DNA from 2 places in the Bacillus sp. AK031 genome. Region 1 is predicted to be linked to the other one. Evidence: predicted binding sites of a transcription regulator. Region 1 holds the regulator's gene; the other holds the start of a gene.
The links. The regulator CtsR, encoded in region 1, represses protease genes until heat stress. The targets are predictions, from matches to a motif close to ATGGTCAATAAAGGTCAAACA.
Positions count from the first base shown of each region.

Region 2: clpP (ATP-dependent Clp endopeptidase proteolytic subunit ClpP) is a predicted target of CtsR. The motif match lies at 2,026-2,046, and genes of this name have one in related genera.

Region 1 covers NZ_CP096424.1:4,184,745-4,192,441, reverse strand. Annotated here, with positions in the region: rRNA gene M1E09_RS21440 (23S ribosomal RNA) at 1-2,727, shown strand, start outside; rRNA gene rrf (5S ribosomal RNA) at 2,813-2,929, shown strand; gene M1E09_RS21430 (CPBP family intramembrane glutamic endopeptidase) at 4,628-5,221, shown strand; gene M1E09_RS21425 (CtsR family transcriptional regulator) at 5,389-5,853, shown strand; gene M1E09_RS21420 (UvrB/UvrC motif-containing protein) at 5,869-6,411, shown strand; gene M1E09_RS21415 (protein arginine kinase) at 6,411-7,481, shown strand; gene clpC (ATP-dependent protease ATP-binding subunit ClpC) at 7,494-7,697, shown strand, end outside.
Region 2 covers NZ_CP096424.1:584,740-592,436, reverse strand. Annotated here, with positions in the region: gene rpoN (RNA polymerase factor sigma-54) at 1-198, opposite strand, end outside; gene M1E09_RS02745 (DsbA family oxidoreductase) at 354-977, opposite strand; tRNA gene M1E09_RS02740 (tRNA-Arg) at 1,188-1,259, opposite strand; gene clpP (ATP-dependent Clp endopeptidase proteolytic subunit ClpP) at 2,121-2,720, shown strand; gene M1E09_RS02730 (HPr family phosphocarrier protein) at 2,911-3,168, opposite strand; gene whiA (DNA-binding protein WhiA) at 3,197-4,144, opposite strand; gene M1E09_RS02720 (gluconeogenesis factor YvcK family protein) at 4,209-5,189, opposite strand; gene rapZ (RNase adapter RapZ) at 5,186-6,079, opposite strand; gene M1E09_RS02710 (NUDIX hydrolase) at 6,098-6,556, opposite strand; gene trxB (thioredoxin-disulfide reductase) at 6,976-7,697, opposite strand, start outside.

The DNA.
Region 1 (7,697 bases):
CCCGGAGGAAGAGAAAGCAAACGCGATTCCCTGAGTAGCGGCGAGCGAAACGGGATTAGCCCAAACCAAGAGGCTTGCCTCTTGGGGTTGTAGGACACTCTATATGGAGTTACAAAGGAACGAAGTAGACGAAGAAGTCTGGAAAGGCTCGTCACAGAAGGTAATAACCCTGTAGTCGAAACTTCGTTCCCTCTTGAGTGGATCCTGAGTACGGCGGGACACGTGAAATCCCGTCGGAAGCTGGGAGGACCATCTCCCAAGGCTAAATACTCCCTAGTGACCGATAGTGAACCAGTACCGTGAGGGAAAGGTGAAAAGCACCCCGGAAGGGGAGTGAAATAGAACCTGAAACCGTGTGCCTACAAGTAGTCAGAGCCCGTTAACGGGTGATGGCGTGCCTTTTGTAGAATGAACCGGCGAGTTACGATCCCATGCAAGGTTAAGTCGGAAAGACGGAGCCGCAGCGAAAGCGAGTCTGAATAGGGCGAATGAGTATGTGGTCGTAGACCCGAAACCAGGTGATCTACCCATGTCCAGGGTGAAGTTCAGGTAACACTGAATGGAGGCCCGAACCCACGCACGTTGAAAAGTGCGGGGATGAGGTGTGGGTAGCGGAGAAATTCCAATCGAACTTGGAGATAGCTGGTTCTCTCCGAAATAGCTTTAGGGCTAGCCTCATGTAGTAAGAGTCTTGGAGGTAGAGCACTGTTTGGACTAGGGGCCCTCATCGGGTTACCGAATTCAGACAAACTCCGAATGCCAAAGACTTATCCATGGGAGTCAGACTGCGAGTGATAAGATCCGTAGTCGAAAGGGAAACAGCCCAGACCACCAGCTAAGGTCCCAAAGTATACGTTAAGTGGAAAAGGATGTGGAGTTGCTTAGACAACCAGGATGTTGGCTTAGAAGCAGCCACCATTTAAAGAGTGCGTAATAGCTCACTGGTCGAGTGACTCTGCGCCGAAAATGTACCGGGGCTAAACGTATCACCGAAGCTGTGGATTGACACCGTTTGGTGTCAGTGGTAGGAGAGCGTTCTAAGGGCTGAGAAGCTGGACCGTAAGGACTGGTGGAGCGCTTAGAAGTGAGAATGCCGGTATGAGTAGCGAAAGACAGGTGAGAATCCTGTCCACCGAATGCCTAAGGTTTCCTGAGGAAGGCTCGTCCGCTCAGGGTTAGTCGGGACCTAAGCCGAGGCCGAAAGGCGTAGGCGATGGACAACAGGTTGATATTCCTGTACCACCTCTTTTCCGTTTGAGCAATGGGGGGACGCAGGAGGATAGGGTAAGCGCGCTGCTGGATATGCGCGTCTAAGCAGTTAGGCTGGTGATGAGGCAAATCCCGTCACCGTGAAGGCTGAGCTGTGATAGCGAGGGAAATATAGTACCGAAGTTCCTGATTCCACACTGCCAAGAAAAGCCTCTAGCGAGGAAAAAGGTGCCCGTACCGCAAACCGACACAGGTAGGCGAGGAGAGAATCCTAAGGTGAGCGAGAGAACTCTCGTTAAGGAACTCGGCAAAATGACCCCGTAACTTCGGGAGAAGGGGTGCTCTGTTAGGGTGCAAGCCCGAGAGAGCCGCAGTGAATAGGCCCAGGCGACTGTTTAGCAAAAACACAGGTCTCTGCGAAGCCGTAAGGCGAAGTATAGGGGCTGACGCCTGCCCGGTGCTGGAAGGTTAAGGGGAGTGCTTAGCGCAAGCGAAGGTGCGAACCGAAGCCCCAGTAAACGGCGGCCGTAACTATAACGGTCCTAAGGTAGCGAAATTCCTTGTCGGGTAAGTTCCGACCCGCACGAAAGGCGCAACGATCTGGGCACTGTCTCAACGAGAGACTCGGTGAAATTATAGTACCTGTGAAGATGCAGGTTACCCGCGACAGGACGGAAAGACCCCGTGGAGCTTTACTGTAGCCTGATATTGAATTTTGGCACAGCTTGTACAGGATAGGTAGGAGCCTTGGAAACCGGAGCGCCAGCTTCGGTGGAGGCGCTGGTGGGATACTACCCTGGCTGTGTTGAACTTCTAACCCTCGCCCCTGATCGGGGTGGGAGACAGTGTCAGGTGGGCAGTTTGACTGGGGCGGTCGCCTCCTAAAGAGTAACGGAGGCGCCCAAAGGTTCCCTCAGAATGGTTGGAAATCATTCGCAGAGTGTAAAGGCACAAGGGAGCTTGACTGCGAGACCTACAAGTCGAGCAGGGACGAAAGTCGGGCTTAGTGATCCGGTGGTTCCGCATGGAAGGGCCATCGCTCAACGGATAAAAGCTACCCCGGGGATAACAGGCTTATCTCCCCCAAGAGTCCACATCGACGGGGAGGTTTGGCACCTCGATGTCGGCTCATCGCATCCTGGGGCTGTAGTCGGTCCCAAGGGTTGGGCTGTTCGCCCATTAAAGCGGTACGCGAGCTGGGTTCAGAACGTCGTGAGACAGTTCGGTCCCTATCCGTCGTGGGCGCAGGAAATTTGAGAGGAGCTGTCCTTAGTACGAGAGGACCGGGATGGACGCACCGCTGGTGTACCAGTTGTCTTGCCAAAGGCATCGCTGGGTAGCTATGTGCGGAAGGGATAAGTGCTGAAAGCATCTAAGCATGAAGCCCCCCTCGAGATGAGATTTCCCATCACTTTATGTGAGTAAGATCCCTGAAAGATGATCAGGTAGATAGGTCTGAGGTGGAAGCGTGGCGACACGTGCAGCTGACAGATACTAATCGATCGAGGACTTAACCACAATTATTGCGCGAAACTCGGAATACTTTCTTTTCTTCATAACTTTATCTAGTTTTGAGAGAACGATGTTCTTTCAATTAAATATGTCTGGTGATTAAGGCGAAGAGGTCACACCCGTTCCCATGCCGAACACGGAAGTTAAGCTCTTCAGCGCCGATGGTAGTTGGGGGATCTCCCCCTGTGAGAGTAGGACGTCGCCAGGCGAATAAAAGAGTACCCAGAGTGGTGCTCTTTTTTGTATACATAAAAATCATTCACGATTAGTTTGTCTAGTTCTGGAGATTAATCAGAAGCAGAGCTCGGGCGGGGAGGAGCAAGAAGGTCGAGGACACGAGGGAGAGAACACCGGAGTGGGCTCTGCCCAGGAGGATGTGAACGAGCGAAGCGGACGAAGAGATGCGCCGCTCATCGCCGGCCGAGCCTTCAGTGCCGATGGTAGTTGGGGACTCCCCCTGTGAGAGTAGGACGTCGCCAGGCGGATAAAAGAGTACCTTTGCCTAATGGGTTCGGATTTCGAATACACAAAACTAAATCAGCACACCAATTAGCAGTCCAGTTCGCAACTGAATTAGACTGCTTCTATTTGTTGATAAAATATAACGTTTAATAATATGAACGCTAAATCCGCACTGAATTTCGCCCCCCTTTTAACATGGTGTCATAGGTTTTTGTCAAAATGAAAATTTGCATTCTACTCGTTAGTTATACCAATTGGTGTGTTACAAACTAGCAGGAGGGTGTTGATTTTGAGAGACAGATAAATGAAGCGGACATTTTTTTCCTTAGAATAACCTCTGATTATTTAAATAATAAGGGTAGTTTTTCCCGCTATTCTGCAGAATAGGGCTGGGTTTAGGGAAATAAGGGGAATTTTTCCCCTTAAGGCAAAGTAAAATGGCCCATTTTTATGCCTTCGGAGCAAATAGAGGGAATTTTTCCCTCTATTTGCTCTATTTTTCGTGCTGTTTCCTCAATAAGAGGAATTTCTCCTCTTATTTTGGCAGCTTATTTTAGGGGGATTCTTGGATAACTGGAAATCACTACCCAGTACTTATATTTCGATAAGAAATGCTTCGAGCATGTGTCTCCATGCCCCAAGCATTTTTCTTCCGATCTTCTTGCCAAATTGCTTTTTGATTTTGGTGAGAATTACTATACAAAAAGCAATGTTAATTCATATTTTTGTATTTCAAAACAGAACCCGTTAACACGTTGAAGTGGTGCTTTTTTTTTGTATAGAAAACATGAGAATGACAATGAACGAGGCACTGTCAGATTGTCTGCAGGATTAAACATACAATAGTTGACTTTTCTCTAGTTAGTTATTAATAAGGAGTGAAATTACGCAATTGAGGCACCCCACTGGCTTTCTAATGATTGCACAAGAGAATTCCTCACCCCAACCGTTTTTTAATAAAAATTACATCTTTCAATGTCTGACTAGGAACAAAGTATAAAAAAACACCGATGTAAGCAGTGATAGTTATCTTACGAGGCAGCTGATAAGCAGCCAAAAATATTTATGAGCCTAATATCAATTATATGAGCAAATTCGACACGTTTATGAGCAAGATATTTTATTTATGAGCATAATTCTAGTTTATTGAGTCTAATTTAAAATATATGAGTATTTTTCCGTTTATTCTCCTAACGCTATCTTCATGTCAGCCTGGAGGTGAAAGCGCAGTGAGTACAGGTGTTATATGGCTTAACCACAATTAATAACCGGCGCAATTCTCACCTCACGCCCACTATTAAAAGGAGCTGTATAGCTCATGCCTTCGAGAAAAGATCCTCTTTATTCTCCAAAACCAGACAGGTTGCACCGCAAATTTCGATAGTCTTCCTTAATGCCGGCATGCTATTCTAATAAAAATAATAGAAAGAAAAGGGTATGTAACATGGAAAAAATCGTTCAAAATCCAAGTGATCTTCTATCTAAAAACGTAACGGCAGGATTCCTATCCTCCAGCTTCCTATGCATCTCAGTTATTTTTGTATTTATTGTATCGGGGATGATGGGAATTGACAGCTACCTCTCCTTTAGTTCTCCTGTAAAGATGTTTGTTTACATCGTGTGTGCTTCTGTTGCACTCGTTAGTTATGGAGCGGCACTTGCTTACATTGTCCCTTCTCACCTCATCGATGATACAAATAAGTCGTTTGCGGAATACCCTAACCATACCATATTGGCGTTTATGTTTCTTATCGTCTTATTTGAAGAACTGTTATTTAGGGGCATTATTCAAAATGCGGCATTTTTGATGCTGCAAAATGAGTGGCTGTCGATTGGTATTGGTGCACTTGCTTTTCTTTTGTTTCATGTCAGGTATTTCAAGAAGCCGGTTATGTTATTCAATATTATCTTGCCAAGTGTGGTATTTGGATGGGGTTATTCTGTAACGGATAATATACTTGTTCCGATTGCTGTGCATTTTTTCATGAATGTCACTATGACGCTGATTTTTAAATACAATTTAGTGCGTCTTAAATAGTCATCGCATACCCCAAAGGTCTACTTTTTATTACAAACATGAAAATCGATGTTTAAGAAGACCTTCAAACTGGGAAAACTTTTAAGGCAGATTAATGGATTGCAATGATAAGTTGTTCTGTTGTATAATCTTAGTCAAATATAGTCAAAGTCAAAAGAGGAGGAGGCCTGATGAGGAATATTTCCGATATCATCGAAAACTACCTTAAGAAGGTTTTTGAATCAAGCGGCAATGAGATTGTCGAGATAAAGCGCAGCGAGATTGCTGACAAATTTCAGTGTGTCCCCTCACAGATCAACTATGTGATTAATACCAGGTTTACGATTGAAAGAGGGTATATGGTAGAGAGTAAACGAGGCGGCGGCGGGTATATCCGTATTATGAAGGTACATTCGCATGATCACGCCCACCTTGTTGACCAGCTGATTTCTCTGGTGGATGCCCGGGTATCACAAAATACGGCTGAAGATTTGGTATACAGATTGGTTGAAGAAGAGGTTATTACGGTAAGAGAAGCGAAGATTATGATAAGTGTAATGGATCGTTCAGTCATTTATTTAGACTTGCCTGATAGAGATGAATTAAGGGCAAGGATGCTGAAGGCGATGCTGATTACATTAAAATATAAGTAGGAGAGGTGAGTTGAATTGGTTTGCCAGGAGTGTAATGAAAGACCTGCCACTCTCCATTTTACCAAAATCGTGAACGGCGAGAAGACAGAAGTGCATTTATGTGAAAGATGCGCCCAGGATAAAGGGGAAATGTTTATGTTCGACGGCTCTCCTGCTTTTTCTGTTAACAGCCTGCTGTCAGGTCTGCTGAACTTAAGCCCTGCAATGAAACAGCAAGAGGCGCAGATTCCCGCTCAGGAAGTATTGCAGTGCGAGAAGTGCAAATTAACCTTCCAGCAATTTATCAATGTCGGCCGTTTCGGCTGTGCCAATTGCTATGAAACATTTAAAGATGAACTCACTCCTATTCTTAGGAGAGTCCATAGCGGCAATGTGGAACATCATGGGAAAGTGCCCGAACGAATGGGCGGCACTATCCATTTGAAGAAAAAAGTAATGGAATTGAAGTCCCGGCTGCAGCAGCTGATTCAGGAGGAAGAGTTTGAAAAGGCTGCAGGTGTCAGGGATGAAATCCGCTCTCTTGAGAAAGAAATCCGCCAAGAGGGAGGAGAGAAGTAATGTCGATTGAGAAGTTTCTGAACCAGGCTGTCAGTTCATGGATGAGTGAAGACGGCCCCAATTCGGACATTGTGTTAAGCACCAGAATCAGGCTCGCCCGAAATCTTAATGACTACCTTTTTCCCACTCTTTTTTCTACGGAAGAGGCAAATGAAATAATTGGTAAGGTCAAGGAGTATATAGGTGAAGAATCAGGAGAACATGGAAATCTTGAATTTCTAAAAATGGCTGAAATGCAGCCTCTGCAAAAACGTGTGCTGATGGAGAAACACCTTATCAGCCCGAATCTGGCAGATGAATCCAGTTTCGGGGGTGTTGTTCTTTCAGAGAAGGAAGACATCAGCATAATGGTAAATGAGGAAGACCATATACGTATTCAATGCTTATTCCCGGGCTTGCAGCTCAAGGAAGCTCTGAAAAAAGCGGATGAGATTGATGACTGGCTTGAAAGCAGGCTGGATTTTGCTTTCCATGAAAAAAGCGGTTATTTAACTTCGTGTCCAACCAATGTTGGAACAGGGATGAGGGCATCAGTGATGATGCATCTGCCTGCACTGATCATCACGCAGCAGATGAACCGGATTATCCCGGCAATCAATCAATTAGGTCTGGTTGTTAGAGGAATTTACGGTGAAGGCAGCGAAGCTTTAGGTAATATCTTTCAGATTTCCAATCAGATTACCCTCGGAAAATCTGAAGAAGATATCGTGGATGATTTGACGGGCGTGGTCAAACAGATTATTGCCCAAGAACAATCAGCACGGGAAGCATTAGTGAAAACTTCGAACATACAATTAGAAGACAGAGTGTTCCGCTCTCTGGGAGTTTTGGAAAATTGCAGGGTCATAGAATCGAAAGAAGCGGCTAAATGTTTGTCGGATGTGAGATTGGGAATTGATTTGGGGTATATAGAAAACATATCCCGCAGTATATTAAATGAATTAATGATACTTACCCAGCCGGGTTTTTTACAACAATATTCAGGCGGTCCGCTCCGTCCGGATGAGAGAGACATAAGGAGAGCGGCATTTATCCGGGAACGTCTAAAACTTGAAAATAGAACGAGTTAGGAGGAGACTAATATGATGTTTGGCAGATTTACTGAAAGAGCCCAGAAGGTATTGGCTTTGGCACAGGAAGAGGCTATTCGTCTATTACACAGCAACATCGGAACAGAGCATATCCTTTTGGGACTTGTGCGTGAAGGTGAGGGAATTGCAGCGAAAGGATTGACCGCACTAGGTCTTAGCCCAGAAAAAATCCAGAAAGAAGTGGAAGGCCTGATT
Region 2 (7,697 bases), 700 kb from region 1:
ACCTTGGTGGCGGCCTCTATCGTTCTCCTGGTAAGAAACAGGTTCAAGCTGAAGAAGAGGGTTCTCCAGTGCCTTGCTTTCCAGATATTCATTGAGCTCCAGGGAGGAATACTGCAGCAGTTCGATCGCCTGAGTCAGCTGCTGAGTCATATGTAATTTTAAAGATTGCCGCTGATATAACCCGGTATTGAGCTTCATTCCTATCCCTCCTCCCCTTATTTTACAACAGAAAGAGGCTCCCGTGTATGGAAATAAGTAGGCGGCTCTAGGGCGGAAGTGTTTTTCATCGTTATATAAAAAATAGTCCCTGCTTCCTGATTTACAGGAAAGCAAGGACCGGTACTTTATTTTGTTTACTTTTTAGGGATTTCACAGCCGTTTTCATCACAGACAACACCGTCTTCACTGTCGCTGTTCAATACAGTGATTTGATCTTCTGCAATTACTTTTTGCAATGCCTGAACAAATACCTCAGCGGGCTGGGCACCTGTAAGGGCATACTTTTTATTGATCAAATAAAAAGGAACACCTGATACGCCAATTTGCTGTGCAGCCTGCTCGTCAGCACGGACGGCATCAGCCATCTCGCCGCTTGCCAGCATCTTCTCAACCGCCTCACGGTCCAATCCTGTTTCAACCGCCAGCTCTGTCAAGGTTTCATGGTCCCCAATATGCTTGGATTCAACGAAAAACGCACGTAAAATGCGCTCTGTCATCTCTTTCATCAGACCCTGAGTTTTCGCATACATCGTCAAGCGGTGTGCATCAAAGGTATTCGTTAAGATCATCGTATCCATTTGATAATCCAATCCAGCCTCTTTCGCCATTTGTACCATGTTTTGGGTGTTGGCCCTGGCTTGATCTATACTCATGCCATATTTCTTGGCTAGTTTCTCATAAATGTTTTCTTTTATATCCCGCTCTGCTGCCGGATCCAGTTCGAAGCACCTGTAAGTGACTTCAACCGGGTGGTCAATCTGCTTAATGGCGTCCTCCAGACGCCTTTTGCCAATATAGCAGAATGGTCAAGCATAATCTGTCCACATTTCGATGTGTACCATATTTATCCCTCCTAATCATTATTCACCTATAGTATAGTTTGTGTGATTGGATTTTACACGTGATTTGCTTGCTGGCAAAAACAAAAAGGCCCCTGCACTGAAAATCAGCGCAGAAGCCTTTGGCAACGCCCTCGGAGGGAATCGAACCCCCATTTTAAGAACCGGAATCTTACGTGCTATCCGTTGCACCACGAGGGCAAACTGTACGACGAAGCGTACGATATCCTATTATAGTCCAGAAACCGGGGAAATGCAATAGGTTTTGGGTATGCCAGGATTAGAGTTTTTCATTGTTGATGTAATGCATATTAAGAGACAAGGAAAATGGGTGTTCCGAGAGTCAACGGACCGCATATGTGATTATCGGGTCATTGAAAAACTGAATGTTGAAAGTCAACGGACCGCAAACGGGGTTATCGGGTCATTGAAAACCTGATTGTTGAAAGTCAACGGACCGCAAACGGGGTTATCAGCCCGTTGAAAACCTAAATACCAAAAGTCAACGGACCGCAATCGGGTTTATCGGCCCACTGAAAACCTAAACACCAGAAGTCAATGGACCGCAAAACGGGTTATCGGACCATTGAAAACCTAAATACCAAAAGTCAATGGACCGCAAACGGGGTTATCGGACCATTGAAAACCTAAATACCAAAAGTCAATGGACCGCAAACGGGGTTATCGGACCATTGAAATCCTAAATACCAAAAGTCAACGGACCGCAAACGGGGTTATCGGCCCAATGAAAACCTAAACACTGAGTTTCAACGGTCTGTAAAGAAGGTCAAAGCACGCAATAGACTTACTACGCTGTACTTGGCTTTGCATTAATGCTTTGTTAGGTAACTTATAAAAAAACAAACAATAATCTTTTATTCACATTTAGCATAGTTTTAAAAAAGGAATGAATGGGTATCATGTAGAAAGGATTGTTGAGAGAATTAAAGGTTTAGCTGAGGTGAATTGTTTGACCTTTATTGACCAACTGGTGTATTATATCAGTACATAAAGATTTCTATGTTTACAACATAACATTATTTGATCGAAGGAGGAAATAAGATGAACTTAATTCCGACAGTTATTGAACAAACAAACCGCGGTGAGCGTGCTTATGACATTTACTCCCGCCTGTTAAAAGACCGTGTTATCATGCTGGGAAGCGGCATTGATGATAATGTTGCCAACTCTATCGTAGCGCAGTTGCTATTCCTTGAATCAGAAAACCCTGAAAAAGATATTTCAATCTATATCAACAGCCCTGGCGGAAGCATCACAGCCGGTATGGCAATCTACGATACAATCCAATACATCAAGCCTGATGTACAGACGATCTGTATCGGTATGGCAGCATCCATGGGTGCATTCCTTCTGGCTGCAGGTGCTAAAGGCAAGCGCCTTGCCCTTCCAAATGCTGAAGTCATGATCCATCAGCCACTTGGCGGCGCTCAAGGACAGGCGACAGAAATTGAAATCGCTGCAAAACGCATTCTATTCTTGCGTGAAAAGCTGAATCAAATCCTTTCTGACCGCACTGGACAGCCGCTTGAAGTGATCTCTAAAGACACTGACCGTGACAACTTCATGACAGCTGAAAGAGCGCTTGAGTACGGTTTAATCGATCGTATCATCACTAATAATGAAATGAATGAAAAGAAATAATTAATTCAGAAGAGCACCTGCTTTTGGCAGGTGCTTTTTTATGTGCTCTATTCTTGTTGGCAGCGGTGGATTGGAGGTTTGGTGCCTGGTATAGTTCTCCCCTTTTGTACCTGGCACAGACCAGGAAAATCCCCGCTTAACCAGCATCAATAAAAAAACTCCGCTCAAATGAAAAGGCGGAGTTCCTTGATTAACTTTCTTTCTGTACAAATTCAGCCAGCTGCCTGACTGCTTCTTTTTCATCAGTGCCGTCTGCAATGAGGGTGATTTCAGTGCCTGAGCTGACGGCCAGGCTCATTAGTCCCATGATGCTTTTGGCATTTACTTTTTTACCGTTTCTTTCTAAGAAGACTTCTGATGAAAATCGGTTGGCTTCCTGTACAAACAGAGCTGCCGGGCGGGCTTGCAAGCCGGTTTTTAATTTTACCTCAACTTTTTGTTCTACCATTCTCTTTCTCCCCTTTGTACATTTATATTTAATGGTTTACTTTTTCACCTGCACGCAGTTTGTCTGCTATTTCATCTATTTTGCGAAGTCTGTGGTTGATGCCTGACTTACTGATATTTCCCCCTGAAACCATTTCCCCTAATTCTTTCAATGTTACATCCTGATAGGTTACTCTCAGTTCAGCAATTTCCCTTAACTTGTCAGGAAGTATCTGCAATCCGGCTGTCTGTTCGATAAACCGGATATTTTCTACCTGGCGGAGGGCAGCCCCTATCGTCTTGTTCAGATTCGCGGTTTCACAGTTTACCAGCCTGTTGACCGAGTTTCTCATATCCCTGACGATCCGTACATCTTCGAACCGCAGCAGCGCACCATGGGCCCCTACTACATTCAAAAATTCAGTAATTTTTTCCGCCTCTTTAAGATATGTGATGAATCCTTTTTTGCGTTCCAATGTTTTGCTGTTCAATCCGAAGCTGTTCATCAGGTCGGAAAGCGCCTCATTATGTTCTTGATACAATGAGAATATCTCAAGGTGGTAAGAGGAGGTTTCGGGGTTATTGACGGATCCTCCAGCTAAAAACGCACCCCTTAAGTAGGAACGCTTGCAGCATTTCTTCTTAACCAAGTCAGCAGAAATATTATGAATAATGGTAAAACCTTCTCCAAGGATATGGAGGTCTTCCAAAATCTCTTTTGTATCTTCGTTAAGACGCACTATATAGACATTATTCTTTTTGAGCCGCATTTTTTTGCGGACAAGCAGCTCGACAGGAGTGTCATAATTTTTTTTGATCAATGAGTAGATCCTTCTTGCGATGGCGGCATTTTCCGTCTGGATATTCACAATAAGCGATCTGTTGGCAAATGAAAGAGATCCGTTCATCCTGATCAAGGCAGACAACTCTGACTTTGAACAGCAATCTTTCAAATCCAGGTTGGTTAATTCTTTTTTCGTTACTGAAGCAAACGACATCTCTTCACCTCCTAAGACAAACGCTTGCACTATTTTCGTTGGTGTGCTGATTTTTCTTTTTAATCTATTCAATACTTCTCAGATGGGGTTTATCAATGAGTGAAAAGATGATCTCGGCAACTTTTCCGGTATCGTGGCGGATGACGCCGTCGCGGTAAGAGCTGATTTCCTCTTCAATGACGTTCAAGCCCATTGCGGACAGCCTGGCAAAGTCAAAAATGACCGGTTTCGCCTTTTCTTCTTCATAGCGGGCTTCGATTTCTTGAGGAACTTGTTCATTGTTGACGATAATCGTGTCAATGAACCCGTCATGGAGATGATCATAGATTGCTTTTACATGATCGCTTGCAGTGAAATCAAGTGTTTCCCCTGCCTGGGTCATCAGGTTGCAAATGTACACTTTTTGCGCCTTTGCTTTGCTGACTTCCTTTCCGATTTCCGGGACAAGCAGATTAGGCAGGATGCTGGTATACAAGCTCCCAGGACCCACCACAATAAGATCAGCTTCCCTGATTGCCCGAATCGTTTCTGATACCGGGATAATGGTGCCTGGCGTTAAAAATACTCGCTTTATTTTCTTCCCTGCGATAGGAATCTTGGATTCTCCTGTAACGATGGTTCCGTCTTCCATTTCCGCATTCAACACAACACTTTGATTGGCAGATGGAAGCACTTTTCCTTTTACATTCAAAACCCTGCTCATTTCCTGAATGGCATGGACAAAATCACCGGTGATCGATGTAAACGCGGCAAGGATCAAGTTTCCTAAGGAATGGCCGGACAACTCATTGGATGTTTCAAAACGGTGTTGAAACAGCTGTTCAATGAGAGGCTCGACCTCTGACAAAGCGGCAATGACATTCCTGATATCACCTGGCGGGGGTACATTCAGGTCATCTCTCAATCTCCCTGAACTGCCTCCATCATCAGCAACCGTGACAATCGCGGTTATATCTAAAGGATATGTCTTTAGTCCTCTGAGAAGAACAGGCAGTCCTGTTCCCCCGCCTATGATGACTACCTTTGGCTCCTGGCTCTTCCTCATGTCAACTGTTCCCTTTTCTTTTTGATGTCTCGATGAGAAATTTTTGTTGTATAATCTTTTTCAAAATGATGGCCGATGTATTCTGCGAGAGCAACAGAACGGTGTTGTCCACCTGTACATCCGATCGCGATGACAAGCTGGCTTTTTCCTTCGCGTTTGTAATGCGGCAGCATAAATGTCAGCAGGTCTGTCACCTTTTCCAGGAATTTCTGGGTTTCGCTCCATTTCAATACATAGTTCGATACATCTTCTTCCAAACCAGTTCTCGGCCTCATATGCTCGATATAATGCGGGTTAGGCAGGAATCTGACGTCAAATACAAGATCAGCATCGATCGGGATTCCGTGCTTGAAACCGAATGATATGACATTTACAGTGAAAATAGAACGCTTATTGCTGGAAAATTCCTCAAGAATTTTTTCCCTGAGCTCTCTGGGTTTCATCGAAGAAGTCGTGTAAATTGTCTGTGCACGGCCTTTCAATTCTTCTAAAAGCAGTCTTTCCTGTTTGATCCCCTCGAGCGGCAAGCCTGACGGAGCCAGCGGATGGGACCGGCGGGTTTCTTTATATCTTCTGACCAATGAGGAATCATCTGCATCTAAATAAAGAATCTGCGGTGTCACCCATGAAGTTTCCGCCAGATCATCAAGTGCCTGGATAAGGTGATCGAAAAATTCCCGGCCTCTGAGATCCATGCCCAGGGCGACTTTGTTCATTTTCGTCCCCGACTCTTTCATGAGTTCAAGAAATTTAGGAAGAAGAGTAGGAGGTAAATTATCGACACAGAAAAACCCCAAATCTTCGAAACTTTGTATGGCAACGGTCTTGCCTGCTCCGGACATTCCGGTAATGATCACCAATTGACCGTCAGTAGTTGAACCAGTACTCATATTCCCTTCCCCCTTTGATTAACTAGGATCTAACTTATATGCCAGCAGCTTGAAATCAGGTGTATATGTAAAGGTGCCGAATATCGTTCCTTTTCCATGCACCATATATTCTAAAATATGGCGGTCGCCTTCTGCCATTGGCAAATTTTTGATTTCGTCGAACGGATGCCATTCCAATGTGCCTTCTTCACACTCTGAAAGGTTAACCCCATCTGCTTCTGTAGCAAAAAAGGTGAACATCATCCATTCGGAAATGATTTTGTCGCCGTCTTTTATGATAAAAGTAAATATCCCTTTTACATCAGGGTTACGTAAATAAATGCCTGTTTCTTCGCGGTACTCCCTGATCACAGAGTCGCGGATCGATTCTCCCTGCTCCATCTTGCCGCCTGGTGCAACCCACCAGCCTCGGCGCGGTTTCTGGAGAAGGAGGACTTTATCTTCTTTCATATATAGACAATTCGTCACTCGCTGCATTAACATCACCTCAAGCTTTTCATCTGTTTGAATGGCTGTATTTCCGGATTTGTCATGCTCTTTATTATACTATGATTGTACCTCACCTACAATGTTCGAACATTTACCAGTGCTTTACTGCTTTAACGTACTAAGAGGGACTGTCCCTCTTAGCGCTTTAAAGCAATAAAGGATTTACACAAAAAAAGAGACACAGGCGATTCCTGTGTCTAAAAGGGATTTATTTCTTAAAAGGGGGTCAATTTCTTATTATCTATATTACCCGGATTGTGTTTCACTAGTGTTACAGTAGGTTTAAGACGTGATTACGGTTGTTAATTTTTTCTAAACAAAATTCCGTATTGTTAGACAAGCCTTGTCGAAAAATCTGTATAATTTGCCTGTACAGATTTTTCGACAAGCACTTTTTCTACATTTTTTTACTTGCCTTTCATCTTTTCGACAAGTTCCTCTACGTAGTGCTGAGCTGCTTGAGCGGCAATGCTTCCGTCGCCGGTCGCCGTCACGATCTGGCGGAGCATTTTTTCACGCACATCACCTGCAGCAAAGATTCCAGGCACCTTTGTTTCCATTCTGTCGTTTGTTTCGATGTATCCCATATCATTGGTGATACCCAGATTTGCAAACGGTTTTGTTAATGGAATCATACCGATGTAAATGAAGACACCATCTGTTTCAAATGGTTTTTCTTCTCCATCCTCTGTCGATACAAGCGTTACGCTTCCGACTTTTCCGTCTTTTTCATTGATTTCTTTGATTGTATGATTCCAGATGAAATCCACTTTTTCATTATCGAATGCTCGCTGCTGAAGGATCTTTTGCGCACGAAGCTCATCACGGCGGTGAACGATCGTCACTTTGTTGGCGAAACGAGTCAGGTACACTCCCTCTTCAACTGCAGAGTCCCCCCCACCTACGACGACAAGGTCTTTGCCTTTAAAGAATGCTCCATCACACACGGCACAGTAAGATACACCGCGTCCTCCAAGTTCTTTTTCACCAGGCACACCGATTTTTTTGTATTCAGCACCGGTAGTGATGATGACAGCACGCGCCTTGAATTCTTTCGAGCCGGTTTTTACCGTCTTGTATTCTTCTCCGTCTTCGATTTCCTTAATGTCGCCATAAGCATATTCAGCAC